3 regions of the Dongia sp. genome follow, and region 3 is predicted to be linked to each of the others. Evidence: predicted binding sites of a transcription regulator. Region 3 holds the regulator's gene; each other region holds the start of a gene.
The links. The regulator LexA, encoded in region 3, represses DNA repair genes until DNA is damaged. The targets are predictions, from matches to a motif close to ATGTTCTANTTTGGTTC.

Region 1 (9,046 bases), on a different contig from region 3:
GCCGAGCCCGCCCAAGGCGGAGACGAACAGCGGCAGCGCGGCCGGGATCGGCGTGGTCGCGACCGGCGTCGGCGCCAGGTTGATCGAGAAAGTGACCTTGCCGAGATCGGTCACCTCGTAAGAACCGAACAGACTGGCGATCGATCCGGTGAAGAGGCCGGGCACCTGGCCCCAGTCGGTCAGCCCGGCCAGGCTGAACAGCGGCGCGTTGGGGGTCAGGGTCTCGTAGAACAGCGAGAGCTTGGTGACCGGGCCGAAGGCGGTCAGCGACAGCGAGCTGCTGGTGCTGCCGAGCAGCTGAGAGACGACGTTGCCGGCGCCGCCGATGTCGAAGCTGTATTTCGACACGCCATGCGTCACCTCGAACAGGTTCGGCATCGGGAACTGGCTGAAGGTGTGGGAGATCACGCTGGGCGACGCGAAGTCGGAATAGAAATCCAGGTTCGGCAGCCCCACCGAGCCGGAGACCGCATCGCCGGCGGCGACGCCCAGCGTGGTGAACATGCCGGTGGCGGAGGTCACCTGGCCGGAATAGGCCAGCGTGTAGGTGGCGGCGGAACCCGGCGCCGCGGCCACGAACAGCAGCGCGACAAAGGCCAACAGCGCGGCCGCAACGGCGCGCGCCTTACTCGACTTCGCAATCATGATTTCCCCGCTTGACGATTCACCCAGCCGAACTTCGGGCCAAATTTCGGGCCGGATGCTATCGGCGCGGCGCGGCGTGGCGCAAGCACATCAAGCTGACAGCGCGCGCGTTAACCGGGCGGTTCGGCGCTGCGAAACCGGAAAGGAAGATCGACCTGCGGCGCCTTGCCGGTTGCTGTCGCCGCCGCCGCGGCCTTAAGCTCAAGTTCCCATCGTGCGGAATTTTCCAGAGGAAAAATCTGAGAGGGAGGATCCCATGGCAGACGACAAGTCCAAGCGTGGCAAGGCGGACCGCATCCGGGTTGCCGGCGGCGAGCGCTACGAGGTCGCCTACGTCGCGAAGAAGACCGGCAAGTCACCCGCCGCGGTCAAGAAGGCGATCAAGGCGGCCGGCCCGATGCGCAAGAAGGTCGAGAAGAAGCTGAAGAAGAAGTAGCGGCGCGGCGCGCAGCAGCGCGGCGCGGTTACTCCGACAGCAGCGACTTGCTCATGTTGATCCCGGTGACCCGAAAGCCGGTGGCTTCATAGACGTGCCGGGCGCGGGCGTTGTCCTCGGCCACGCGGAGCTTGATCTGCTCGAAGCCCTGGCGCTTCAGCTCGGCGGCCAAAAGCGCCATGGCCTGCTTCCCAAGTCCCTTGCCCCGGTGGGAAGGCAGGATCTCGAAATCGTTGATGAAGGCCGAACGCGCCGCCGCGTCGGGCTTGAACCAGAGGTAGCCGATCACCGCTTCTGCATCCCCGGCCGGCTCGACCAGGCACAGCAGGCGCTGGCCGCTGGTATGAATGCCGTCCGGCAGGTCGGCGGCGATTTCCTGCTTCACCCGGGCCAGCGCGTCCTCGACGGAAAGGCCGTAGGTGGAGGCGACCTCCGCGGCATAGTCGGGAATGAAATAGTCGAGATAGGCGGCGTATTCGCTGTCGCGCATCGGCCTTAGGTGGAGCACTGGCTGGTTCCTCAGGTCTTCCATCACCAGCGCGAGACATAGACTGAACCAGTCGTTGCCGTCGAGGTTCGACGAACGGCATCAGTTAAGTATTATGTCCCCGGAATCCTAGGTCGGTGGTGAGGCTGACCTAATTCAGCTTGAGCTCGGTTTCCTTCGGTTAAGATGCGGTCAAAGAAGATCAGCGCGAGTAACGAACTTCGGGGGAGTGACAATGGGCCTAACCTCGACCCAAGTCGGTGTGATCGGCGAAAATCTATTGATCAATGAGATCATGAAGGCAAGCGAAGGACGTCTCGCTCCGTTCCAGCCCATGGCTGATGACGACGGTCTCGATGTCTTGTTCTATGACAAGATCACCGGAAATTCAGTCGCAGTCCAACTAAAATGCCGCCGCGCCGCTCTTAAGAGCGCTCGAACGAAGAAACCAGGAAATACGATCCACTTTGAAGTTCGGAAGGCTACCCTGAAGGAAGCTCGTCAAGCCTACTTGGTTGGTGCGCTATTCAACCCCGAAATAACTGAGTTCCTGGCGACATGGCTTGTGCCACTCGATCAACTTCAGAAGATCGCGAGGAGCACACCCACAAAATTTGTCATTCGGCCAAGCAAATCCGAAGAAAGCCAAGATAGGTTTGTCTCCTTTCGGTGTTCTAATATTGTCGAGCTAGCCCGACGCATCATCGATCTGTGTGAGGCCAAGGAAGGAGCTAAGTCGAAGGCTTAGCGCGCACGTGGAAGTGGCCAGTATCCGGTTCGAAGTAGACGAGTGTCCACGTCGCGCCTTTTCGCTCTTTCGGCAGCCAGGGCGCCGCATCTTGAACTCCTTCGCCCGGCGTCCCTTCCACGATGACAACATCAAGACGACTATCGAAGCGATTCTTTGCTAGCGATAGATGCTGCTTACGCTTCGAGTTGCCCGGCTTGCTCGACCAAAGTTCTAGTGGTCCTGCATCGCGTTTCGTATTCAGCTCAGGCAGACCAGAGATGAACTTCATTTCTGAGCGCCAAATCGAAATGCAGACACCCTGCTCATTTGCCGCACTCCAATCCGTGCGCGGAGCTTCCAGTTTGTACCCGAGCCTTGAGAATGCCTCAGAGTATCCCATCAGCGCCATGAGCAATTCCCCCTCTGTATCGCCAATCGCCGCGCAGCGCCCTATTTTGACCGCGGCTTCTCAGGCACGAGGATCGGTATGCCGCCGATACGACCCTCAGCAATGAGTTTTGCTTCCATCGGACCATGCATGATCGGATCAAACGTCTCTGCTCGGCTGATCCATTCCTTAGCGTTTAGATAGGTGAACAACAATCTTCTATCATCAGATAGGATGCCGTCGAAGTAAGTTGCGTAGGTTGCGAAATTTACATCAAAAGTGTCATTGCGCAGCGTCTCAAGACTGGGCAACGGACCACCCAAAGAGATCATGCGTAGCAACCAAATGTTCGCGGCAACAGCGAATCGATAGATAAATAAGTTGATCAACTGGGACATCAGGGGCTGCGTACCCCAGTGTTGCTGAAAAAGCGAAACCGCTGCGCTTGAGATATTCGTAGTCAACTGTTGCTGCAGCGAAGGACTCATCGAGCCTGCACTTCCATCTCCCATTGTCTGCCGAAGTTCACGCAAATCATTGGAACTGTAGGTCGCTGTCACCAATCTGAACAATTCAGGCAGGGTTGATGTCATCGTGGTCAATTCGCGATGCTTGATTTCGGCTTCCAACTGAATCTTTGCGAGCTCGGATATTGCTTCCGCATCGCCAGACTTTGCGGATTCAACTAGGGTGAAGGCTTTCCCCTTATTTCCAACCCGCAACCAGTCAACGAATCCCGTTCGAATTTCGTCGAGAGTACCCACGACAGTGCGGTTGTGTTCAGTTGGACGAAGAGGAATGAGCTGCTTCGGAAAGTCCGCGAGAATTTTAAGATGACTGGCTAGATGTTTTGCGCGCGCTACCTCAAGCGCGAGGTAGTCCGTCAGCACAACGCAGTTGTGCGGCGATTCGGCGAGATAGGCTCGAAGCCGCTCGTGGCTGAGCAAGTTCGTGTCGACTACATAGACTGGCATTTCCAGTCACGCTAAGGACGAGGCGGCGCCGCTCGGCGCTGCGCCTGTCCCGTAATTGATGCAGGCGCCCCTCAGAACGGAATATCGTCGTCCAGATCCCCGCCGCCTCGGCCGCCGCCGGAGCCACCGCCGCCGCCACCCGAGCCATATCCGCCGCCCGAGCCTCCGCCGTAGCCGCCACCGGAACCACCGCCGTAGCCGCCGGCGCCCGCGTCGGCCATTTCATCGCCGCCGCCGCCGCCGCTGCGCCCGTCGAGCATGGTGAGCTCGCCGCGGTAGCGCTGCAGCACGATCTCGGTGGTGTATTTCTCCTGGCCGCTCTGGTCGGTCCATTTGCGGGTCTGCAGCGCGCCCTCGAGATAGACCTTGGCGCCCTTCTTCAGGTAGCGCTCGATCACGTCCACCAGGCGGTCGTTGAACACCACGACGCGGTGCCATTCGGTCTTTTCCTTGCGCTCGCCGGAATTCTTGTCGCGCCAGTTCTCCGATGTCGCGACCGAGAGATTCGCCACCTTCGTGCCGTCCTGAGTCGTGCGGATCTCCGGATCGCGGCCGAGATTGCCGATCAGAATCACCTTGTTCACGCTGCCTGCCATTTTTCGATTTCCTCTATCCGATTTGTCTTTTGCTGTGGTGGTTCGAGTCTCCTGCGGGCTTTAGAGCATAGTTGCTAAGAGTCTTCGACCCCTCACCCCGACCCTCTCCCGCAAGGGGAGAGGGGATTCTTCTTTTCGGCCCCTCACCCTTGCCCTCTCCCACGAGGGGAGAGGGGATTCTCTTTGCCGCTGCGACTGACGGTCTTCTCTTTGAAGATCAGTTCCACGGCGCCCCCTCGCCCCTAACGGGAGTTGGGTGAGGGGTCGCTCGGTTTCGCCGACTACGCCCAAAAGCCTCTTGTCATCCCCTGTCAGGAGGCACACTTAGCACCGAACGATCATAGAACAAAGGGCTTTGATCCGGCGGCGGGGCGGCTATAGTGGCGGCCCGGCGCGAGGCTCACTCACGCCCCGTAACATCTTGATTTTCCGGTTGAAAACACATGGCTAACGGCTCGACAAAGCGGGATTCTTTGGGGAATTTGGAGGCGGGGCACGTGATCTCCGTTCGGGGGGCGCGGGAGCACAATCTGAAGAATGTCGATGTCGATATTCCGCGCGACGCGCTGGTGGTGCTGACCGGGCTTTCGGGCTCGGGGAAGTCCTCGCTCGCCTTCGACACGATCTATGCCGAGGGGCAACGGCGCTATGTGGAATCGCTCTCGGCCTATGCGCGGCAGTTCCTGGAGCTGATGCAGAAGCCCGACGTGGATTCGATCGAGGGCCTGTCGCCGGCGATCTCCATCGAGCAGAAGACCACCTCGAAGAACCCGCGCTCCACCGTCGGCACGGTGACCGAGATCTATGACTATCTGCGGCTGCTCTATGCGCGGATCGGCATCCCCTACTCGCCCGCGACCGGACTCCCCATCGAGAGCCAGACGGTGTCGCAGATGGTCGACCGGATCATGGCGCTGCCGGAGGGTTCGCGCATCTACCTGCTGGCGCCGATCGTGCGCGGGCGGAAGGGCGAGTACAGACGAGAGATCCTGGAGCTGCAGAAGCGCGGCTTCCAGCGGGTGCGGGTCAACGGCAAGATCGTCGAGATCGGCGACTTCCCCAACCTCAACAAGAAGCTGAAGCATGACATCGAGGTCGTGGTCGATCGCCTGGCGGTCAAACCAGGATTAGAGACGCGCATTGCGGATTCGGTGGAGACGGCGCTCGGGCTGGCCGAGGGGCTGCTGTTCGTCGACTTCGCGGATACGCCGCCCCGTGACAAAAATGGGGTAGGATACGAGCCGCGGATCCTGTTCTCGGCCAAGTTCGCCTGCCCGGTTTCGGGCTTCACTATTGATGAAATCGAGCCGCGGCTGTTCTCCTTCAACAACCCGTTCGGCGCCTGCCCGGTCTGCGACGGGCTGGGCTCGAAACTCTATTTCGACCCGGAGCTGGTGATCCCGGATGAGAAGAAGACCCTGCGCGACGGGGCGATCGCGCCCTGGGCGCATTCCTCCTCCCAATACTACCAGCAGACCATCGACAGCCTGGCGCGGCACTACAAGTTCAGCCTGGGCGTGCCCTGGAAGGACCTGCCGAAGAAAATCCGTGACGTGATCCTGTTCGGGTCCGGCGACGAGGCGGTGACCTTGACCTTCGACGACGGCACGCGGAGCTACAAGACCACCAAGCCGTTCGAAGGCGTCATCACCAATATGGAGCGGCGCTTCCGCGAGACGGATAGCTCGTGGATGCGCGAGGAGCTCGGGCGCTATCAGGCGAGCTCGCCTTGCGATGCCTGCAATGGGCAGCGGCTGAAGCCCGAGGCGCTGGCGGTGAAGATCGATGGCTTGAACGTGGCGCAGGTGAGCGAGTTCTCGATCCTGCAGGCGGGCCAGTGGTTCGGCGCGCTGAACGCCAAGCTCGGCCCGAAGCAGAAGGACATCGCCTATCGGATCCTGAAGGAGATCAACGAGCGGCTGGGATTCCTGAACTCGGTGGGGCTGGAATACCTGACCTTGAGCCGGGCTTCGGCGACCTTGAGCGGCGGCGAGAGCCAGCGCATCCGCCTGGCCTCGCAGATCGGTTCGGGGCTGACCGGTGTGCTCTATGTGCTGGACGAGCCTTCCATCGGACTCCATCAGCGGGACAACGACCGGCTGCTGGCGACCTTGAAGAGATTGCGCGATCTCGGCAACACGGTGCTGGTGGTCGAGCATGACGAGGATGCGATCCGCGAGGCCGATTACCTGATCGACATGGGACCGGCCGCCGGCGTGCATGGCGGCCAGGTGGTCGCCAAGGGCACGCCCAAGCAGGTGATGGCGGGCAATTCGCTGACCGCGCAGTATCTCAACGGCAGCCGCGGGATCCCGGTGCCGGAGGTGCGGCGCGCGGGCTCGACCGATGCCAAGGGCAATCCGCTGTCGCTGAAGATCGTCGGCGCCAAGGCCAACAACCTGAAGAATGTCTCGGTGGAGATTCCGCTGGGCGTGATGACCGCGGTGACCGGCGTTTCCGGCGGCGGCAAGTCGACCTTGATCATCGAGACCTTGTACAACGCGCTGGCGAAACGGCTGCACGATGCGCGGACCCATCCGGGCGCGCATGAGCGGATCGAGGGGCTGGAATATCTGGACAAGGTGATCGACATCGACCAGTCGCCGATCGGGCGCACGCCGCGCTCCAACCCGGCGACCTATACCGGGGCCTTCACGCCGATCCGCGACTGGTTCGCCGGGCTGCCGGACGCGCAGGCGCGTGGCTACAAGCCGGGGCGGTTCTCCTTCAACGTGAAGGGCGGGCGCTGCGAGGCCTGCGAGGGCGACGGCGTCATCAAGATCGAGATGCATTTCCTGCCCGACGTGTATGTGCAATGCGACCAGTGCAAGGGCAAGCGCTACAACCGGGAAACGCTGGAAGTTCATTTCAAGGGCAAGTCGATCGCCGACGTGCTGGACATGACGGTCGAGGAAGGCGTCGAGTTCTTCAAGGCGGTGCCGCCGATCCGCGACAAGCTCGCCATGCTGGAACAGGTCGGCCTCGGCTATATCCATATCGGCCAGGCGGCCACCACCTTGTCGGGCGGCGAGGCGCAGCGGGTGAAGCTCTCCAAGGAGCTCGCGCGAAGGGCGACGGGCAAGACGCTCTACATCCTCGACGAGCCGACGACGGGCTTGCATTTCGAGGATGTGCGGAAGCTGCTGGAGGTCGTGCACCAGCTGGTGGACCAGGGTAACACCGTGGTGGTGATCGAGCACAATATCGAGGTGATCAAGACCGCGGACTGGATCATCGATCTCGGGCCCGAGGGCGGCGACAAGGGCGGCAAGATCGTCGCGCAAGGCACGCCGGAACAGGTGGCGCAGACGCCCGGGAGCTATACCGGGCATTACCTGGCGCCGCATCTGACCGCCAAGGCGAAGAAGAAGCGGGCTTAGGCGCGCGCGGGGGACCGGAGTGGGGGAGACGACGGGGACGGTCCGGCGCGGCGTGTTTTCCGGCTGGGATATCGGCGACACCATTCGGGTGGCCATGGTGGCCGGCATGGTCTGGCTGACCATCGAGGCGCCGGAGACGAAGAGTCTCGCGGCGCCTTATGCCACGCTCTCGCTGGCCGCCTATTACGCGGCGCTGGCGATGGCGTTGTTCACGCCGCAATTCTGGAGCCGCTTCGGCAAGCCGCGCGCGGCCGGGGCGGACAAGATCACCCTGCCCGGTGACCGGCTGTTCCAGGTGGTGACCTGCCTCGCCTTGATCGCGGCCACGCCGCAGACCATCCTCTGGGCGATCGAGACGCCGGCCTCGGAGCCCTGGAGCCTCGGCTTCTATTGGTTCTGCGTGGCCTTGTTCGTGCTGGCCGCCCTGCTCTGCCTGCGCAACCTGCTGCGCTCCAACGCGCTGCTCCATCTCGACGCCCAGGGGATCGCCGCGCCGCGGCTCTGGCGCGGGGCGATACCCTGGAACGCAATCACCACCGCGCGCCCGATCGGCAGCCGCAGCGACAACGCGCTGCTGGTCCAGTTCGACGCGCCGCGGGGCGTGGCGCTGATGAAGCGGCCGTTCCTGGACTGGGCGGTGCGGCTCGGCACCGAGAAACGCTCGGTGACCATCCCCGGCCTCATGCTCGGCATGCCGGCCGAGAAGATCGCGGCGCTGATCGAAGCCCGCATCCGCGAACAGGCGGCACGCCGGGCCTGAGATCTGTCCGGCCGCCGAGCGTGGAAGAGGGCTAAGCCGCCCCGGCGCAATGCCCGGTTGCAGGCTTGCGCGCGGCGCGGCAAATTATGCGGCATGCTCAAACCCACCCCGCCTCGCTTCTACAATGTAGCGCGCGCACGGATCGCCGATACTTTCATAGGGTTGGCGATCTGCTTCACCTGCTTCCTGTTTGCCTCGTTGTTGCTATCCATGGCCTATGACGTCGTCACCCATGACCCTGATGACCTGTGGTTACTGTTGCTGTTCGTGGGACCGATCGTGCTCGGCTTGGTCTATGCGGCCCTGCACGGAATCCTGTTTGCGATCCGTCGGATTGGACAGCTGAGCCGGCCGGCCGATCTGGATATGCCAGAGATCGTCATTTCGCGGCGGCCGAAGCACCGGCTCGGCTGGACGATCCATCAGTGGTTCTTCCTCCTGCTCATCCCGCCGCTGTTCCTGAAGTCGGTGGACTTCCGACACCTGACCGGGGGCGCAATCGCCAGCATCGCCTTTACTCTCCTTGTCGTCCTCGTCCTGCTCGGCAACATTTGGCGCATCTGGAGAATTCCGCCGAAAGCCCTCGCCCCCGTCATCCTCAATAGCGAAGGCTTCGAGGACAAAAGCACCGACGGGCCCCCGATCCCATG
Region 2 (10,284 bases), on a different contig from region 3:
CCGGGTTGCCGGCCTTGGCGCAGGAGTCGCTGCAGCTCTTACGCTCGATCTCGAGGTATTGCGGCGGGATGGTCTCGGCCTGCGCGGCGGCGCCGGCGAGCAGGGCCGCGGCGATTAACTGCCAGAGCTTAACCCGAGACCGCATCCTCGCCTCCACCGAGCCCCCGGGAGATTCTGCCATCACTCGGCGGGGCGGGCAATCGGGCTACTGCAACTGCTACTGGGCCTGGGCGGCGCAGGCTTTGGAGATCGCGGCCATGCGCTCGACCAGCGCCTGGGGCGGCGCCTGGTCCTGGCGCTGGGCGGCGAGGCCGGCCTGATATTCCTCAAGCGTGAACTCGGCGCCGACCCGCTTGAAGGTGCAGTCGCAATAGGGCTTGCAGCGCGCCACCGCAACGCCCTGGCTGGTGCAGGCGGCGACGCAGGAGCGGCGGTCGCCGGCGAGCAGGTCGGGCGGGATCGGCTCGGCCTGCGCCACCGCGCCGAGCGCCGCAAGCGGCAAGGCGGCGGCTGCGAGAAGGTAACGCATGCAGGGGATGGGGCCGGCTATTCCATCTTGGCGCGGCAGACCTTGGTGATCGCGGCCATCTTGTCGAGCACCAGCTTCGGCGGCTCCTTCTGCTGCTTCACCGCTTCGGTGAGCGCCAGGTATTCCTCGAGGGCCAGCTGCTCGCCGTAAGCCTTGGTGGTGCATTCGCAGGCGGCGCTGCATTTCTCCGGCGGCTTGCCGCGGCCGACGCAGGCGGCGATGCAGGACTTCTGGTCCTCCGCCAGCACCTCGGCCGGGATGTTCTCGGCGCGCGCCGCCAGACTGAGCACGAGGCCGGCCAGGAGCGTGGCCGCGGCCAGGCCGGTGCGGCGGGCGTTGCGCGTGGATGAAAGCATGCTGACCTCAGATCAAAAGACGAGTCCCCGGCCGCCACTTTGCCCCGGACTACCGGCTGAGGGCAATCGGTCTGAAGATCGAGGCGCTATTCCGGCGCCTTGCCCATCTCGCTGCGGCAGGCGTTGGTGATGCTCTTCAGCTTGTCGAGCGCCGGTTGGGGCGCCGGGGTCTTCTTCTCGGCGGCCTCGGAGATGCCGCGGTATTCGTCGAGGCTCAGCTGGTCGCCGATCCCCTTCACGGTGCAGTCGCAATAGGCCGAGCAGAAGGCGGCGCTCTGGCCCTTGTTGCTGCAGGCCTGGCCGCAGGACTTGCGGTCGGCGTTGAGCGCGTCCTCGGAAATCTGGCCGGCGGCCAGCGCGGCGGTCGAGGTTGCGGCGGCGATCACCTGTGCAAGAATCAGGGCGGCGAGAGCGGTGGTGCGGATGCGAGACATGGAGTCCTCCTCAGGAACTGCTGAAAGAGGAAGTGGTTGAGCGGACGCTTTGTTTCTTTGGAATCTCCGAATACCGCCCCGCCAGGGGGAGACGGGGCGGCTTCGCGGAGAGAACTGGCGATATCCAGCTTGGGGCACCCCCCTCCCGGCCTCCCCCCGAAGTCGGGGGGAGGGGAAGAGAGTGCGGGAGCGGCTACGCCTCGGCGGCTTCTTCGCCGGCGGCGCCGTTGTCCATCCCCCTACGCGCGTTGCGCTTCGGGGGACGAGTCATTACGCCTCGGCGGCGTCTTCGTTTCCGCCGTTGTCCATCATGTTGCCGGCGACCAGGCCGGCATTGGCGCGGATCTTGCCTTCGATCTCGGCGGCGATCTCGGGATTCTCGCGCAGGAACAGCTTGGCGTTCTCGCGGCCCTGGCCGATGCGCTGGCCGCCGTAGGAGAACCAGGCGCCGGACTTCTCGACCACGTTGGCGGCGATGCCGAGGTCGATGAGCTCGCCGTTCTTGGAGATGCCCTCGCCATACATGATGTCGAACTCGACCACGCGGAACGGCGGGGCCAGCTTGTTCTTCACCACCTTGACCCGGGTCTGGTTGCCGACCACCACGTCCTTGTCCTTGATGGCACCGATGCGGCGGATGTCGAGGCGGACCGAGGCGTAGAACTTCAAGGCATTGCCGCCGGTCGTGGTCTCCGGGTTGCCGAACATCACGCCGATCTTCATGCGGATCTGGTTGATGAAGATGACCATGCAGCGCGAGCGCGAGATCGAGCCGGTGAGCTTGCGCAAGGCCTGGGACATGAGGCGCGCCTGCAGGCCGACATGGGTGTCGCCCATCTCGCCCTCGAGCTCCGCTTTCGGCACGAGCGCGGCGACCGAATCCACCACCAGCACGTCGATGGCGCCGGAGCGGACCAGGGTGTCGGCGATCTCGAGCGCCTGCTCGCCGGCATCGGGCTGGGAGATCAGCAGGTCATCGACCTGGACGCCGAGCTTCCGGGCATAGGTCGGGTCGAGCGCATGCTCGGCATCGACGAAGGCGCAAACGCCGCCGGACTTCTGCGCCTCGGCGATGACCTGGAGCGCCAGGGTGGTCTTGCCCGAGGATTCCGGACCGTAGATCTCGACGATGCGGCCGCGCGGCAGGCCGCCGATGCCAAGCCCGATGTCGAGGCCGAGCGAGCCCGTCGAGATCACCTCGGTCTCGACCAGCTGCTCCTTGCCGCCGAGGCGCATGATCGAGCCCTTGCCGAAGGCGCGTTCGATCTGCTGCAGGGCGGCATCCAAGGCCTTGTTCTTGTCCATATTGTCCCGTTCCGGAATGCGAATCACGTTCTGCGCCATCGCGCCTCTCCTCTTAATGCCGGGAACCCCGTTCTGCCAGCTTCACGCCAGCCTGACCTTGGGGGGAAATCTGAAAGCGACCTTAGTACGCCTTTCGTTCTCCGTCCAGCAAAAAGAACGGGAGAAGAACACGGCGCCGGCCTGCGCGCCGGTCTATATCGGGACCTTTACGACCCGCCCAAATTTCGAGGCTGCGAAAGGGCGCCAAGGCCCTGGTGCAGCAGGAAAAAATCGGTGTCATGGGGCCGAAGCCGATTCCTGCTGGCGTAAAGGCCCTGTAAAGGTTCGCCCTCTCAATGGTCCGTTGGTCCCGGCGGCGGGAGCTCGTCCGGGCCGGGTCGGGAAAAGCGATTCCGTCCGGGTCCGGTCGGGGTTGGCGGATTCGGTCGGGGTCCGATCGGGGTCGGGCAGAAGCGGGTGCTGCAGGGGCTTGGGCACGGGCGGCGGCCTCCGGACGGCGGGGTTCGGGCAGCAATATACCACTTTTGTTCTCCAGCGGCAATCGCGCCCCCTGTGCTTGAGCCAATTGACGTTACGGGCGGGCGGCCGCGATCCGGTTGCGAAAGCGCCCGCCGCCGCCCTACCCTGCGGCCCCGGGCGCCCGCTGTGGCTGGGCCTGCGGCGGCACCGGTTAGTCGGGGCGGTTTGTCGCGCTATTGGGGAGACGGAATCTTGCATCGGGCGAAGCCATCGAAGCGGAGCAAGGGCGCGGCGCGGGTCCTGGCGGCGGGGGCTCTGCTGCTGGGGGTTGGGCTCGCCGCCTGGAGCGGGCCGGCGCTGGCGATCACCGGCAAGGAGCGGCTGGCCGGCCGGCTGGTGCTGATGACGACCGAGCAGGCGCAGGCGAGCGACGTGGTGCCCAAGCTCGACAAGAAGCGGACGGCGAAATGCCTGGCCCAGGCGATCGTCGCCGACATCCCGGAGGCGGACGCCGCCAAGCTCGCCGACATCCTCGACCGCCGCGCCCCCAACGACCCGGCGCTGCAGAAAAAGTGGTTCACGATCTCGAAGAAGGAAGCGCCGGCCAGGAATGCGCAGGTGCTGAAGGCGGTCGATAAGATCTGCCCGGATATCGGGCCTTACGCGAAGCAGATGCTCTAGCGAACAGCGATCAGCCCTCCTTCGCGCGCTGCGCTTCCACCTTCGCCGAGGCTTCGGCGGACACGTCGGAGGGTTTAAGCGGCGGCCCCGGCGCAAGCGAGGTCGGATGGCGCCGGCCAGCGCAGCGCGGGCAGGCCGGGCAGCGCCTCAAAGGCGGGCTTGGCGAAATAGAAGCCCTGCATGTAGCGGCCGCCGACGCCGCGCAAGGCCGCAACCTCCTCCGCGGTCTCGACGCCCTCGATCACCAGCTTGACGTCGATCTCGCGGCAGAGCGCCACCACCGCGGCGACGATGGCAAGGCGCACGCGGTCCTGGTGGACGTCCTGCACCATCATGCGGTCCAGCTTGACGATGTCGGGGCGGAGGGCGGCAAGGCGCGCCAGGCCGGAATAGCCGGTGGCGAAGTCGTCGAGCGCCACCTTGAAGCCGTGGCGCTTGTATTCCTCGATGATGCGTTTGAGGTGCGGCTCCTTGGAGAGCTCCTCCTGCTCGACGATCTCGAAGGTGAGGCGGTCGAGCGGGAAGCCGGTGCGGCGCGCCGCCTCGAGGGTGAGGCGGATGCAGGCCGCGGGCTCGTAGACCGCGTTGGGCAGGAAGTTGATGTTGAGCCGCGCTTCGCCGAAGCCGCCGAAGCCGAGCGCGGTGGCGAGCTCGATCGCCTTCACCCGGCAGGCCTGGTCGAAGGCGTAGCGGTTCTCCGGCGTGAGCTGGGCCAGCACCGCGCCGGCGCCCTCGCCGTTCGGCCCGCGCACCAGCGCCTCATAGGCATCGATCGCCCGGCGCTCGACATCGACCACCGGCTGGAACGCCATGCTGAAGGGAAAGGCCGGCTTGGCATCGCGGCAATTGGCGCAGCCGGTGGGCAGGGCCGGCGCCGGCGCGGGGGTGGTGGAGGACGAAAGAGAGCCGGGCAATTCGGGTGTCAAATCCATGTCCATTCCAACGGGTAAATCGCGCGCAAAACTTCGGCGCGGAGCTTAGCGAAGAAGCGTTGATAGACCGTTAGGGGATCGGTGGGATCTTAGGTAAATGCCGGGAGTGAATACCTCGACAACTCAGCTCTGGAGCAGAGTGGCGCCCGGCCATAAGACCAAAGGTCCACCGCTACGCCGAAACTAATGGCGGGCATCTGAGCGGGCAAAGCCGGTCCATAGGCGAAATGGTAGATACAATGCTAGAACTGGTAACTCCGACTCCGATGTTGGAGGCCATTTAAAAGTTAAGAAGATACCGCCGATGCACTTGTGCGACACGATGCTCGTCGGGGACGGGGAAAGCTAGTGAGACTAACCCAACAACAACTCGAGGCCCACTTGTGGGGCGCGGCGAACATCCTGCGCGGCAAGACTGCAGGACAGGACTATAAGAACTACATCCTGTCGCTCATGTTCTATAAGAGACTCTGCGACCAGTGGGAAGACGAAACGGACGAGGCCATCGCCGAGCAAGAACGGCAGCAAGGGCGGCAATTGAGTGCTCCGCAGAGGGCCGTCTTTCGAGCGAGAGGTGAGCACCGCTTTTCGATCCCGGACGGCAGCCGCTGGGGGGATGTCCTCGCCGCTTCGACCAATTTGGGCGAGACTCTCACCAACGCGATGAAGGCTGTCGCCAATGCCAATGACGAGCTCAAAGGTGTGTTCACAGTCGACTGGGCACAACCTGCGCCGGATGGCAGTGGCAAGCCGCTAATCCCGAACGAAGTCGTCCACGCGCTGATCCAGCACTTCAATGCGCATGATCTCTCCAATTCGAGTGTGCCGCCGGACGTTCTGGGGCGCGCCTACGAATACCTCATCAAGCAGTTCGCCGACGACGCGGGCGCAAAAGCGGGCGAATTCTTCACGCCTCCGGAGGTGGTGGATACCTTGGTCCGCATCCTCGAGCCCGGCCCCGGCGATACAATCTATGATCCGACTGGCGGCAGCGGTGGCATGCTGGTGCACTCAGCGGACTTCCTGCGCGAACGCGGGCACCATGCCACCTTGGCCCAGTACTTCGCCCAGGAAATGAACTGGGGCAATGCTGCGATCGGCAAGATCAACTCCGTGCTGCACGGCTTGGAAGCCACCATCGCCGCAGGCGCCAGCACCATCACCGACCCAGCGTTCAGGGACGGCGCAGGAAAGCTGCGCAAGTTTTCGCTGGTGCTGGCCAACTTCCCGTTCTCTGACGAGTTCTGGTGGCTCAGGCCTGAGCAGCAGACGGACGACAAGAAGAAGAAAGACAAGCTCAAAAAGGAGATTTTCGGCAAGGAAGGCTTCAAGGATGCCTTTGGCCGATTCGGGCGCGGGACACCCTTCCGAGCTCCACCTGCGGGCTATGGCGACTACGCCTTCATCCTGCATATCCTCGCCTCGCTCACCGAAGAGGGCCGGGCCGGCATTGTATGCCCTCAAGGTGTGCTGTTTCGCGGCCAGCCCGAGATGGAAGAAGAAACCGGCGAGTTCGACGACGACGGCAATCCAATATTCAAACGCCGCAAGGCGGACGATGAGCACCTAATCCGCCGCGCCCTGCTACAGTCGCGGGTGATCGACGCGGTGATTTCGCTGCCACTCAACGTGTTCTATGGCGCGGGCGTACCAGCCTGCCTGCTGATCCTTCGCAAGCAACGCCCGAAGGACCGACATGACAAGGTATTGCTCGTCTATGCCGCGCGTCACTACCGAGAGCTCTCCAACCAGAACGAACTGCGCCCACAAGACGTGATGCGCATCCTTGTTCATGTGCAGGCCTATGGGGATGTAGCCAAAGTGCCCGCGCTTGTAGCGCAGCATAGCCAACGTATCCGCGAGCAAATCAATGCACGTGAGCACGATGAGGTCGAGCGGCTGGAAGCTGAGTACGCTGACGCTGCCAACCGGCTCGCCGAGCTGAAGACAGAACTGGCCGAAAGACAAGCGGAGCTTGATAAGATCCCAGAAAAGACGGCGCGCGATAAGGCCCAGGCTGCGCTTACGAAACTAAAAAGTCACAGCGACAAGGCAGCTGCCAAGGTTGCTGAGCGGGATGAGAAGATGACCGAAGCGCGCCGTCGGGCAGCGGATGACAGGAATGACGTGGACGCCGTAGGCAAGGAGCTCGGCGCCCTATACGGCAATGCCGATGAGCTAATCAAACACGCGCGCGTAGTCAGCATCAATGAAATCGAGGAGAACGAGTTTAACCTTAACATCCCTCGCTACGTGGATACCTTCGAGCCAGAGCCAAGATTGGAAGTCAAGGGCGCGATAAAAGCATTGCGAGATGCTGGAGCAAAACTGGCTTCAGCGGAAGGCACTTTGATGCAATTCCTGAGGAACGCAGGCTATGAGGCCAACTGATGCTCTCCCACATCCCAGCGACTGGCGTACTGCCGTGGTCGGCAGCGCAGTCGAGATCAAGCGCGGCGTGTCTTGGTCAAAAGATCAGGAGCATAACAAGCCTTATGATGGAGCCGTTCCTGTTATTGGCATTAGCAATGTTCAGGAGCGTCTAGAGTCAAATAAACTATTGTGGCTATCGGGATTGAAGCCAAAAGCCATTGAGCAAAAGAAAGTCAAAAAAAACTGGTCGATCATGGTCGGCTCGAATGGTAACCGAGGGCGCATCGGCAACTGTGTTCTCGTGGAACAAGACGCGGAGTTCCTCTTTGCGTCTTTTCTCATCGCCGCAAAGCCAAATGTGGATAGCGGCATCGTCCCTCAGTTCTTCTACCGATGGCTACGGACCGAGGAGGTTCAATCTTACCTGAGTGCATCGTCAGAGGGTTCTACCGGACTGAGCAACCTAAGCCATACGTTCTTTAGAAAGATGGCGATTGCATTCCCTAGGGAAGACGAGCAGCGCGCCATCGTCGGCATCCTGTCAGCAGCGGACGCAGCGATTGACAATGCGAGAGAGGCCTACGCGCGAGCGATCGAAGTCAAGCGGGCTCTAGCCCAAGAACTGTTCAGCCGCGGAACCCGACGTGAGGCGCAAAAAAAGTCGCGTATTGGGCCTATTCCCACGTCTTGGGAGGTGATGGCCATAAGTGCGGCAGTCCGCAACTTCGAGTACGGCTTATCTTTGCCCATGTACCTAAGAGGTGAAACACCTATTCTTCGCATGGGCAACATCCAGCATGGCGATGTCGTGATGGATGATTTGAAGTACGTCACGCTTTCCCACACCACTCTTGATCGCTATTTGCTCAAGCGCGGGGACGTGCTGTTCAATCGTACAAATTCTCAAGAACATGTTGGCAAGATCGGCATCTATCGTCGCGACGACCCTGCGGTCTTCGCTTCTTATCTCATTCGGTTACACGTGGATCCGAAGAGGATCGACAACTACTATCTCGGCCAGTTACTCAATTCGTATAGCGCCCAATGCCGCATCAAGCGTTATGCCACGCCGGGCGTCCAGCAAGTCAACATTAATGCCAAGAATCTCGGCAAAGTGCTCATACCCGTGCCATCTGGCAATACTGGCCTGGACGAGCAGCGCGAGATCAGCTGCATTTTAGAAAATGCTGATTTGCGGAGCCGTTGCTACTTGCCGGTCATTGCTGCACTGGAGCAACTGAAAAGATCACTGGCGCACGACCTTCTCACTGGTACCGTCCGAGTCGACCCCGCGTCGTTAGAGAAGGAAGCTCGCGGATGAGCGAAGCCGGGTACGTCGAACTGCCCATCCTTCAATGGCTTTCAGGCCTCGGCAGCGCCACGCCTGGTGACCCCGGGCTTGGCTGGACCTACCGCGACGAGGCCGCGATGGCTGCCTTCAATCGGCCACGAGAAGACCCGCTGGTGGAGGAGCTACTGGTCGCAGCTATCCAGCGCATTAATCCACACGTCGCCACACCTGAACAGGCGCGGTTGGCGGTGAAGGCATTGCGAACCACGATGGATGCACCGGATAAGCTCACTGCCAACCGCGAGACTCTCGATCGGCTGCGCGATGGCGCGAAGGTGGAGCTGACACCAGGCGAAGGCGCACGCACGGTGCGCTTCATCGAGTTCGATCCGGACAAACAGAATCTCAACGACTTCACCGCCACCAATCAGTACCGCGTTCAAGGCGTAAAGCAGTGCCGCGACGACACCGTCCTGTTGGTCAACGGCATCCCGCTGGTGATCGCCGAATACAAGAGCTATCTCAGCAGCGGCAAGGACTGGACTGAGGCCGTTCATCAGTTGCATCGCTATCAGCGCCAGGCACCGCTGATGCTGGCGCCCAACGTCTTCTGCGTGGCCGCCGACGAGGATGCTTTCCGCTTTGGCACCGTGTTGGCCTCGGAAGCCAAGAAGGAAGAGATCGAACGTCACCTCGACACTTGGGGGCCATGGCTGTCACGCTACCCGGAGCGCAAGGGCTGGTGGAACGAAGCCGAAGCGGACAACCCCGACGACCCGCTGGAGATTCCGGTCAAGGGCCTCTTACGGCTCAAGCCCGCACACGTGCTGGATCTTCTGCAGCACTTCGTGGCATTCGAGACGAAAAAAGGTAAGACCATCAAGAAGGTGGCGCGCTACAACCAGTTCGAGGCGGTCAATGACATGGTCGATCGCGCGCTGGGCCTGATCGGCAAGCCTGCGAGCCCCCAGGATCGCACGGGGCTCATCTGGCATACGCAGGGGTCGGGCAAGTCACTGACCATGCTGTTCGCGGCTTACAAGCTGCGGCGACAAGCGGCGATGAAGAACCCCACCGTTTTGATCGTCGTGGATCGACGGGATTTGAAGACGCAGATCTCCGACGACTTCGAGGCTTGCGACTACCCCAACGTTGAAAAGGCGTTGGGCGTGGAGGACCTCAAAAGTAAGTTGAGGCAGCATTGGCGCGGCACGTTGGTAACGACGCTGCAATCGTTCCAGAGGATGGGCGACCTTGAGCCTCTGCCGGAGGACAATATTGTCACGCTTGTGGACGAAGCACATCGTTCGCAGAAGGGAGGCACTGCTGACAGCCACGCGATGACGATGCGGGTGAAGCTACCAAACGCATTCCGTTTTGGCTTCACCGGCACGCCCATCGACCGTGCGATGGTCAATACCCATCGGGACTTCGGGCCGACGATCGCCGGCCAGCAAGAGCGCTACCTCAGCTACTACGGGATCAAACGCGCGATCAAGGATGGCGCGACGCTTGAGGTGCATTACCAGCGTGATCGCGTCCCCTTCATCGTCGACCAGAAGACGTTGGACGTGAGTTTCGAGCAGATGTGCGCGGAAATGGAGGTGGAGGACGAGGAAGCCAAAGACCTGATCCAGCGCCAACGATCGCAGTGGAAGGAACTTGCGCGTCACCCCGACCGCGTGGAGATTGTAGTCGAGAAGATGTTGGCACACTTTTTGGCATACCCCGACCCCAGCGGCTTCAAGGCGCAATTGGTGGGCGTGGATCGTACCGCATGCGCCCGCTTCAAGGATGCCCTGGACGCCAAGCTGAAGGCCAGAGGCCTGCCGCCAGAGTGGTGCGATGTCATCATCTCAGAAGGCCAGAACGACGACGAAGACCTGGCGCGCTTTCATTACGGCAAGCAGAAGCAGGATGATCT
Region 3 (10,284 bases):
CCTCTCCTATGGTCGGGACATCCCCGAGACCATAGGAGTACAGACTTAAGGCATTGTAAAGCCGGCGGCGCCTTCCGCTTACTTCCGCTTCTCGATCGGCAGGTAGGGACGCTCGCCGTAGCCGGTGTAGAGCTGGCGCGGGCGGCCGATGCGCTGGGTCGGGTCCTCGATCATTTCCTTCCACTGCGCCACCCAGCCGACGGTGCGGGCGACCGCGAACAGTACGGTGAACATCGAGACCGGGAAGCCGATCGCCTGCAGGATGATGCCCGAGTAGAAATCCACGTTCGGGAACAGCTTGTGCGAGATGAAATAGTCGTCCTCGAGGGCGACCCGCTCCAACTCCATGGCGAGGTCGAGCAAAGGCTCGTCGCGCTTGCCGAGCGCGTCCAGCACGTCGTGGCAGGCGGTGCGGATGACCGCGGCGCGCGGGTCGTAGTTCTTGTAGACCCGGTGGCCGAAGCCCATGAGGCGCGTGTTGTCCTCCTTGTTCTTCACCCGCTTGATGTAGTCCTTGACCTTCGACTTGTCGCCGATCTCGGCCAGCATCTTCAGCACGGCCTCGTTGGCGCCGCCATGGGCCGGGCCCCAGAGGGAGGCGATGCCGGCGGCGATGCAGGCGAAAGGATTGGCGCCCGACGAGCCGGCGATGCGCACGGTCGAGGTCGAGGCATTCTGCTCGTGGTCGGCATGCAGGATGAAGATCAGGTCCATGGCTTTCGCCACGACCGGGTTGATCTTGTACTCCTCCGCCGGCACCGCGAAGGTCATGCGCAGGAAGTTCTCCGCGTAGGAAAGCTTGTTGTCCGGATAGATGAATGGCTGGCCGCTCGCGTATTTGTAGGCCATCGCCGCGATGGTCGGCACTTTCGCGATCAGCCGATGCGAGGCGATCATGCGCTGGTGCGGATCGTGGATGTCGGTGCTGTCATGGTAGAAAGCCGAGAGCGCGCCGACCACTGCCACCATCACCGCCATCGGATGCGCGTCGCGGCGAAAGCCCTGGAAGAATCGGGCGATCTGCTCGTGCAGCATCGTGTGGTAGGTGATGTCCTTCTCGAACTTCTTCAGCTGGTCCTTGGTCGGCAGCTCGCCTTCCAGTAGCAGGTAGCAGACCTCGATGAAGCTGGAGTTCGCGGCGAGATCCTCGATCCGATAGCCGCGATGGGTGAGGATGCCCTCGTCGCCGTCGATATAGGTGATCGACGACTGCGTCGAGCCGGTCGAGCCGTAGCCCGGGTCATAGGTGAAATAGCCATGCTCGGTGTAGAGCTTGCGAACGTCGATGACGTCGGGGCCTACGGTACCCTTCAAGACCGGCAGATCCCAGCTCTTGCCGAGGCGATCGTCCTTGACCGAGACCTTGGCGAAAGGCTTCGGCGCCGCCGGCTTAATGCCGCTGTCCTTGACCTTGATCTGCGGCTTCGCGGACCTTTTCGCCGTCTTGGACGCCGGCTTCGACTTCTCCGCCATCCGCTTCTTGGACTTTTTGCTGCTCGCCGCGATCGTGGTCATAGGGGCACCTCGTTGTGGTCCCGCGCGTTCTGGGGCGCGGGGCATCGGCTGGGGGCTGGATCGGCGATGTTGCACCGCCGCAAACTGGCCACACGCTAACAGAAGGATGGTTAAGGGTCCATGACTCCGGCGGCCGAAAAGCCACCTTTAGGATGACCCTCTACCTGACGTCGCCGAGGCGCCCCAGGCATTCGGATCGGCCAAGGATTTCCATGACTTCGAAGATTCCGGGCGAAGTCGTCGAGCCGGTCAGGGCGGCCCGCAGGGGCTGCGCGATCTGGCCCAGCTTCACCTTTTCCTGCTCCGAGAATTGGCGCACCGCGGCTTCCAGGGAAGCGGCGGTCCAGGCGGTATCGGATTCCAGGGCCTGGCTGACCTTGCCGAGCAGAGCCTTGGCCTCGGGGGTGAGCAGGGCGGCGGCCTTGTCGGTGATCTGGACCGGGCGGGCCGTCACGTAGAGCTGCGCGTTCTCGGCCAGCTCCTTCAAGGTCTTCGCCCGCGCCTTCAGGCCCGGCATGCCGCGGCGGACGCGGTCGATCGCGGCGGCATCGGTTACGCCGAGCCGCTCGGCGACGTCCTGAGCCAGCCGCGCGTCGTCCGCTTCGCGGATGTAATGGCCGTTGAGGTTGTCGAGCTTGGTGTAGTCGAAGCGCGAGGCCGAGCGCCCGACCTGCGGCAGGTCGAACCATTCGACTGCCTGCGCGGTCGAGATGATCTCATCGTCGCCATGCGACCAGCCGAGGCGCAGCAGGTAATTGCGCAACGCCTCCGGCAGGTAGCCCATCTCGCGATAGGCATCGACCGCCAGCGCGCCATGGCGCTTCGAGAGCTTGGCGCCGTCCGGGCCGTGGATCAGCGGGATGTGCGAGAACGAAGGATGCTCCCAGCCCATCGCGTCGTAGATCATGACCTGGCGGAAGGTATTGGTCAGATGGTCGTCGCCGCGGATCACATGGGTGATGCCCATGTCATGGTCATCGACCACGACCGAAAGCATGTAGGTCGGCGTGCCGTCGCTGCGCAAGAGCACCATGTCGTCGAGCTGCTCGTTGCCGACCTCGACCTCGCCCTGGACCTGGTCCTTGACCACGGTCCGGCCGGTCTGCGGCGCCTTGATGCGGATGACGGGTTTCACGCCGGCCGGCGCGTCGCTCGGGTCACGGTCGCGCCAGCGGCCGTCGTAGCGCATCGGCTTGCCCAAGGTCATCGCGGTCTTGCGCATCTCCTCGAGTTCCTCGACCGAGCAGTAGCAGCGATAGGCCTTGCCCTCGGCCAAGAGCTGGTCGGCGATCTCGGCATGGCGGGCCTGCCGCGCGAACTGCATGACGACCTCGCCGTCCCAGTCGAGTTCGAGCCACTTCATCCCGGCGATGATCGCGTGGATCGCATCCTCGGTCGAACGCACCCGGTCGGTGTCCTCGATGCGGAGCAGGAACTTGCCGCCGTTGTGCCGGGCGTAGAGCCAGTTGAAGAGGGCGGTCCTGGCCCCGCCGATATGCAGGTAGCCGGTCGGCGAGGGGGCGAAACGGGTGACGACACTCATGATTGCAGAAATCCGGATAAATTCGTGGTGATATCGGGGACGGGAGACAGGTCTAACACATACGCCCCCAAAATTGGCAAGGCACGGGCCTTGGCCGTTCAGGGGATGAGGACGGGGCTGCGTGGATTTGGGGGCGATCCGGGACCGTGGCGAGGCCTTCCTCGCCGAGGAGCGGCCGAACTGGCCGGGCTGGCTGGCGGTCGCGCTCGGCCTCGGGATCGCGGTCTATTTCGCGCTGCCCCAGGAGCCGCCGCTTTGGCTGGGCGCGAGCCTCGCGGTTGGCGGGCTGGTGCTGGCGGTCCTGCTGCGGCGGAATCCGACGGCGGCACTTCTCATCCTGGCGCTGGCGGCGGGCTCGATCGGCTTCGGGGTCGCCCAGTTTCGCACCGCCCTGGTGGCGGCACCGCAGCTGCAGGACCCGATCCGCTACGCCCATGTCACCGGCCGCATCGCCGAGATCGAGCCCTTCCCGAATGCCGCCCGGGTTGTGCTGGACCGGGTCGCGATCGCGGAACTCCCGGCCGAAGCGACGCCGCTGCAGATCAAGATCAGGGTGAACAAGGACGCCGCCACGTTGAAGCTCGGCGACCGGGTCGATCTGCTGGCCAATCTCACGCCGCCGTCGCCGCCCTTGGCTCCGGGCGCTTTCGACTTCCGCCGGCGGGCGTTTTTCGAGGGCGAGGGCGCATCCGGATTTGCGCTGGGTGCGGCGCGCGTCCTGCCGCCGCTGGGCGAGGAGACCTGGCGCGCACGGCTGGGACTCTGGATCGGCCGGCTGCGCGCGACCATCGGCCAGCGCATCGCCAGCCTGGAGCCGGAGGCCGCCGGCGCCATGACCCGCGCGCTCACCGTCGGCGACCAGACCGCGCTGACCAAGGCCGATACCGAGGCGATGCGCACCTCCGGCCTGGCGCATCTGCTGTCGATCTCCGGGTTGCATATCGGCATGGCGGCGGGTCTGTTCTTCGTCGGCCTGCGTTCGCTGCTGGCGCTCATCCCAGCGCTCGCCCTCAACTTTCCGATCAAGAAATGGTCGGCGGCGGCGGCGATCGGCGCCGCCGGATTCTATGCGCTGCTCGCCGGCGCGACGGTGCCGACGCAGCGTTCCTTCATCATGATCGCCATCGTCTTCATCGGCGTGCTGATGGATCGCTCGCCCTTTTCCTTCCGGATGGTCGCCTGGGCGGCGATCGGCGTGCTGCTGCTGGCGCCCGAAGCGCTGGTCGGCGCCAGCTTCCAGATGTCGTTCTTTGCAGTCCTGGGGCTGATTGCGGTGTTCGAGGCGTTGCGGACCCGGATCGCACAATGGCGCGGCGGCCGGGCGCTGGAGACCGACTGGTTCGGCCGCGTCGCCGATACCTTGCGCGGCGCCGGATTCTGGCTGGCCACCACGATGCTGACCAGTGTGGTCGCATCGCTGATGACGGCGCCGTTTGCGATGTATCACTTCGACCGGCTGAGCACCTACGGCGTGGTCGCCAATTTGGTTGCGGTGCCGCTGACCGGCTTCTGGGTGATGCCGATGGAGATGATCGCGCTGCTGCTGATGCCGTTCGGCCTCGACGCGCCGTTCTGGCATCTCGCGGCGCGCGGCTGCGACGGCATCCTGTGGGTCGCCCATACCGTCTCCGCCTGGCCCTATGCCAACCTGATCACGCCGGCGATGCCGTCCGCCGCGATGATGGCGATCGCGCTCGGCATGATCCTGATCTGCCTGCTGCGGAGCCGCTGGCGCGGGCTCGGCCTGGCGCCGGTGCTCGCAGGCCTCGCCAGCCTGCTCTTCGTCACCACGCCGGACGTGCTGGTGGGCGGCGACGCCAAGCTGCTGGCGATCAAGGACGGGCAGGGGCACTATCAACTGAACTCGCTGCGCGCCAGCAAGCTCGCCGCCGAGACCTGGCTGCGGCGGAACGGGCAGCTCGAAGCGGTGCGCTTCGAAGGTGACGAAAACGCCATCCCGGATCTCTCCTGTGACCCGCAGGGCTGCATCTATCGGCGAAACGCGCGAACGGTCGCCCTCACGTTCAACGGCGAAGGCCTGGGCGAAGACTGTGCGCAGGCCGACCTCGTGATCAGCGCGGTGCCGATCCGCCGCGGTTGCCGGAAGCCGATCACGATCGATCGCTTCGATCTCTGGCGCGGCGGCGCGCACGCCGTGTGGATCGGGCCGGACGGACGCTTCCGCATCCAGAGCGTCGCCGCGACACTCGGCGACCGGCCCTGGGTGCTGGACCGGATGCGCCAAGGCATTCGAGACGACCGCCTGGTCGGAGACCCGGATCAGACGGGTGAAGACGACGTCGAAACGCTGCCTGAAAGAGTGGGCGACGCTGACTGATCGCGAACCTTTACGGGGGCGCCCCGCCAAACTCGCCTAAGTCGTTGACCGGAAAACGAAAACCCTTAGGCCCGACCCAATCTATTCCCGCGCCACGTAAAGGCCCTGTAAAGGTTCCGGCAGCGAACCTTCGCCCCGGCCTCTAGTACTTCCGCATCAAGCCGATCAGCTTGCCCTGCAGCTTCACCCGGTCGGGGCCGAAGATGCGGGTCTTGTGGGCCTGGTTGGCGGGTTCGAGCGCAATCGAATCGCCCTTGCGGCGCAGCCGCTTCAAGGTGACCTCGTTGTTGTCGATCAGCGCGACGACGATGGTGCCGTTCTCGGCATTCTCGCAGCGCTCGATCAGCACGGTGTCGCCGTCATGGATGCCGGCCTCGATCATTGAATCGCCTTCGACGGTGAGCGCGTAATGCTCGCCGCGGCCCAGCATGCTGGCCGGAATGTCGACCGCGTTGCTGTTGTCACGCAAAGCCTCGATCGGCGTGCCGGCCGCGATCTTGCCGTAGAGCGGCAGCTGCACCGTCTCCGCCGCCTGGGCGACCATGGCGCCGGGCAGGCTCGGCGTGAAATCGCCGCGGATGACATTGGCGGAAAAGCCGCGCCGCCCGGCGTCGGATCCCGCGGCAGCGGCAGCAGCACCTTTGGCCTGGCCCATCTGGTCGTCGGAGAGCCGGGTGACTTCCAGGGCGCGCGCCCGGTGCGGCAGGCGGCGGATGAAGCCGCGCTCTTCCAGACCGGTGATCAGGCGATGCACGCCGGACTTGGACTTCAATCCCAAGGCGTCCTTCATCTCATCAAAGGACGGGGAGATTCCGGTATCGCCGAGACGTTCCTGAATGAACTGCAGCAGCTCGCGTTGCTTCCTGGTCAGCATGGCCTTGTCCTTTCTCCGGTTCCGCCGCCCGCTCTTCGGGGCGAGTCGGCACCTGCCACTGCTGGTGTCGACGCGGAACAAAGCAAAAACTGTGCCCATGTTCTAGTTTGGTTCATGTGGAAAAGTCAAGCGAGTCTCGACTTCCCGACAGGAATTGTCAGGAGACATCCGAACGCGCACTAACCGAGCCGGACCATCTCGACTTCGGTGCCGGCCTTGATGGCGGGGGAATTCGGCGGGCGGATCACCAGGCCGCCGGACTTGGAGAGCGCCGAGAGCATGGCGCTGTCCTGCTTGCCGAAGGGGGTGGCTACGAAGCCTCTCTCGTCCTCGATGACCGAGGAGCGCAGGTAGTCCTGGCGCTGGTCGTTGGCGGGGAGATCGATCGCCAGCCTTGCTTTCACGATATGTGGGCCTAGCTCGGTTACACCCAGCATGCGGGCGATGGCCGGTCCGACGAACAGGGTCGAGGTCACGATGGCGGAGACCGGGTTCCCGGGGAGGCCGATCACCTTCAGAGCCCCCGCCGCGGTTCCGAGCGTGCCGAACATCAGCGGCTTGCCCGGCCGCATGGCGATCTTCCAGAAGTCGAGCGCCATGCCCTTGGCCCTGAGCACGCTCTGCACCAGATCATGCTCGCCGACGGAGGCGCCGCCGCTGGTCAGCAGCAGGTCGGCGCCGGCGGCGCGGTCGATCAGGTCGGCGAGCGCGGATTCCTCGTCGCGGGCGATGCCGAGATTGATCGCCTCGCCGCCGCATTGCGTGACAAAGGCGGCGAGGGCGAAGCCGTTGGAGGCGATGATCTGGCCGGGCTTCAGGGTCTCACCGGGCTGCACCAGCTCGTTGCCGGTGGAGATGATGGCGACCCGGGGCTTGCGCGCGACGGTGAGCCAGGGCCAGTTCATCGCCGCAGCGAGGCCGATATCCGACGGTGTCAGGCGGCTGCCGGCGGGAATGCCGAGCTGGCCCTCGGCGAAGTCGTTGCCGGCGGTGCGGATATGTTTGCCCTGGATCGCGGCGCCGCCATCGACGATGCGGACGTGGTCGCCGTCCTTCTCGGTATTCTCCTGGATGACGATGGCGTCCGCGCCCTGCGGCAAGGCGGCACCGGTGAAGATGCGCGCGGCTTCGCCGGCGCCGATCGCACGTTCGGGCAAGGTGCCGGCGGCGATCGATGCCACGATCTTGAGGCGCAGGGGTAGCTGCTGCACGTCGGCGCTGCGGACGGCGTATCCATCCATCGCGGAGACAGCCTGCGGCGGATGCGCGAGGCGTGCCGTCACCGGCTGTGCGAGAACGCGACCGACGGCCTGGTCCAGGGCCACGACTTCGGGGCCGAGCGGTGCGAAGGCGGCGAGAATCCGGTCGGTCGCTTCCTTCACCGAAAGCATCAGTCGGCCTCGAAGGTGCCGGACTTGCCGCCGCTCTTGTGGGTCAGGCGGATCTCGGTGATGCGCATGGTCTTATCGACCGCCTTCACCATGTCGTAGACCGTGAGCGCCGCGACCGAGACGGCGGTCAGCGCTTCCATCTCGACGCCGGTGCGGCCCTTGAGCTTGCAGGTGGCTTCGATCGCGACGGCGGATTGCGCCGCGTCGATCGAGAGCTCGACGTTCACCGAGGAGAGCGAAAGCGGGTGGCAGAGCGGGATGAGATCGGGCGTGCGCTTGGCGCCCATGATGCCGGCGAGCTGGGCGACCGTGAGCACATCGCCCTTCTTGACGTGGCCATCGCGGATCAGCGCCAGGGTCTCCGGCGCCATGACGACGGCGCCCTTGGCGACTGCGACGCGCTCGGTCTCCGATTTCTCGGAGACGTCGACCATCCGGGCGTTGCCCTCGGCGTCGAAATGGGTGAGGCGGGTCATGGAGTTACTCTGAAGGATTCATCACGCGGAGAGGTCAACCCCCTCCCTAGCCCTCCCCCATCTTGGGGGAGGGGACTCTTGATGGCTGAGGCGAGAGACGGTTCCACATCCAACCGATCAAGCCACAGCCAGCTGCGGCGCCCGCCCGCCCAGCAGCGTGCGCGTGGCGGCCGCGACGTCGGGCTGGCGCATGAGACTCTCGCCGACCAGGAAGGCCGAGGCGCCGACGCGGTGCATGCGCTCGAGATCGGCGGTGACGTTGAGGCCGCTCTCGGCGACCAGGATGCGGTCGCGGGGGACGCGGGGCGCCAGCTGCTCGGTGACGGCGAGATCGACGGTGAGCGTCTTGAGATTGCGGTTGTTGATGCCGAAGAGCTTCGCGTCGAGCTTGAGCGCGCGGTCGAGCTCGGCGGCGTCGTGCACCTCGACCAGCACGTCCATGCCGAGATCGTCGGCCAGCGCCGCCAGCTCGGCGGCCTGGACGTCTTCGAGCGCGGCCATGATCAGCAGGATGCAATCGGCGCCGAGCGCGCGGGATTCGTAGATCTGATAGGGATCCAGCATGAAATCCTTACGCAGCAGCGGCAGATCGACGGTCGCGCGCACCGCAGTGAGGAAGCCGTCCTCGCCTTGGAAATAGGGGAAATCGGTCAGCACGCTGATGCAGGTCGCACCACCATCCCTGTACGCACGCGCCAGAGCCGGCGGGTCGAAATCGGCGCGGATCAGGCCCTTCGAGGGCGAGGCGCGCTTGATCTCGGCGATGAGGCCGAACTTGCCGGCGCCGACGACCTGCTCCAAGCGCTTGGCGAAGCCGCGCGGCGGGTCGATGCGGTTGCGGCCCTCGGCCGAAGCGATGATCTCGGATGGGGAGACGGCGCGTTTGCGCGCGGCGATATGCTCGCGCTTATCGGCGCAGATCTTCGCCAGGACGTCGCTCATGATTTGCTCGAATTGGTGACGGCGACGAGAGCGGCGAGGGTCGCCTTCGCTTTGCCGGTGTCGAGGGCGTCGGCGGCGAGCTGGATGCCGGCCGGCATGTCGGAAGCGCGCTCGGCGATCACCAGAGCCGCGGCAGTATTCAGCAGCACGATGTCGCGATAGGGACCCTGCACGCCTTCGAACAGGCCGCGGATCGCCTGGGCGTTGGAGGCGGCATCGCCACCTTTCAGCGATGCGCCGTCGGAACGGGCGATGCCGAAGTCTTCCGGTGCGAGGGTGAAGTTGCGGATCGCACCGTGCCTGAGCTCGACCACCTTCGTAGGGCCGGTGGTGGTGATCTCGTCCAAGCCGTCGCTGCCATGAACCAGCCAGGCATGCTCGGTGCCGAGGTTGCGCAGCACCTCGGCCATAGGCTCCAGCCAATCGCCGGAGAAGACGCCGAGCAGCTGGCGCTTGACGCCGGCCGGGTTCGACATCGGGCCCATCAGGTTGAAGATCGTACGGGTGCCCAATTCCGCGCGGGTCGGGCCCACGTGACGCATCGCGCTGTGATGCTTCTGCGCCCAGAGGAAGGCGGTGCCGACCTCATTGATTGCCCGCTCGACCGTCGGGATGTCGGCTTCGAGATTGACGCCGAGGGCCGCCAGCACATCGGCGGCGCCGCTCTTGGAAGAGGCAGCGCGGTTGCCGTGCTTGGCGACGGTGACGTTGCAGGCGGCACAGATGAGCGCGACCGGGGTGGAGATGTTGAGCGTACCGGCGTGATCGCCGCCGGTGCCGCAGACATCGATCGCTTGGGCCGGGGCGGAGACGCGCGTCATCTTCTCGCGCATCACCTTCACGGCGGCGGTCATTTCCTCGACCGTCTCACCGCGCACACGGAGCGCCATCAGGAAGGCGGCGATCTGTGCGGGCGTCACTTCGCCCGCCATGATGGCGCCGAATGCAGATTCGGCCTGCGCTTGGCTCAGCGGCTTGCCCTGGGCGACGATGGCGATGATGCCCTTGAAGTCGACGGAAGACGCCGCGGGCGTCACGACCGGCGCGTTCATCCTACGCGACCCGATCCATTTTAGGGGGGGCCATGCGGAGATTGGTGCCGCAATCCTGCAGGAAGTTGGCGAGGATCTTGTGGCCGTGCTCCGAGGCGATGCTCTCCGGGTGGAACTGCACGCCGAAGATCGGCAGGGTCTTGTGCTGCAGGC

Region 1: the regulator LexA is predicted to act here: its motif matches at 4,589-4,605, upstream of uvrA (excinuclease ABC subunit UvrA).
Region 2: the regulator LexA is predicted to act here: its motif matches at 2,779-2,795, upstream of recA (recombinase RecA).

Annotation. Positions count from the first base shown of each region.
Region 1 covers NZ_JAYRKD010000053.1:621-9,666, forward strand. Annotated here, with positions in the region: gene ACH2CY_RS28220 (hypothetical protein) at 1-645, opposite strand, end outside; gene ACH2CY_RS28225 (DUF3606 domain-containing protein) at 902-1,081, shown strand; gene ACH2CY_RS28230 (GNAT family N-acetyltransferase) at 1,110-1,589, opposite strand; gene ACH2CY_RS28235 (hypothetical protein) at 1,804-2,316, shown strand; gene ACH2CY_RS28240 (hypothetical protein) at 2,300-2,707, opposite strand; gene ACH2CY_RS28245 (hypothetical protein) at 2,749-3,633, opposite strand; gene ssb (single-stranded DNA-binding protein) at 3,732-4,256, opposite strand; gene uvrA (excinuclease ABC subunit UvrA) at 4,700-7,636, shown strand; gene ACH2CY_RS28260 (STM3941 family protein) at 7,656-8,396, shown strand; gene ACH2CY_RS28265 (hypothetical protein) at 8,490-9,046, shown strand, end outside.
Region 2 covers NZ_JAYRKD010000006.1:51,545-61,828, reverse strand. Annotated here, with positions in the region: gene ACH2CY_RS07945 (hypothetical protein) at 1-145, opposite strand, end outside; gene ACH2CY_RS07940 (hypothetical protein) at 218-529, opposite strand; gene ACH2CY_RS07935 (hypothetical protein) at 547-885, opposite strand; gene ACH2CY_RS07930 (hypothetical protein) at 972-1,319, opposite strand; gene recA (recombinase RecA) at 1,590-2,663, opposite strand; gene ACH2CY_RS07920 (hypothetical protein) at 3,336-3,764, shown strand; gene ACH2CY_RS07915 (EAL domain-containing protein) at 3,839-4,696, opposite strand; gene ACH2CY_RS07910 (N-6 DNA methylase) at 5,078-7,087, shown strand; gene ACH2CY_RS07905 (restriction endonuclease subunit S) at 7,074-8,390, shown strand; gene ACH2CY_RS07900 (type I restriction endonuclease subunit R) at 8,387-10,284, shown strand, end outside.
Region 3 covers NZ_JAYRKD010000025.1:61,450-71,733, forward strand. Annotated here, with positions in the region: gene gltA (citrate synthase) at 79-1,515, opposite strand; gene gltX (glutamate--tRNA ligase) at 1,676-3,058, opposite strand; gene ACH2CY_RS21575 (ComEC/Rec2 family competence protein) at 3,180-5,396, shown strand; gene lexA (transcriptional repressor LexA) at 5,539-6,270, opposite strand; gene glp (gephyrin-like molybdotransferase Glp) at 6,450-7,661, opposite strand; gene moaC (cyclic pyranopterin monophosphate synthase MoaC) at 7,661-8,137, opposite strand; gene trpC (indole-3-glycerol phosphate synthase TrpC) at 8,255-9,079, opposite strand; gene trpD (anthranilate phosphoribosyltransferase) at 9,076-10,131, opposite strand; gene ACH2CY_RS21605 (anthranilate synthase component II) at 10,133-10,284, opposite strand, start outside.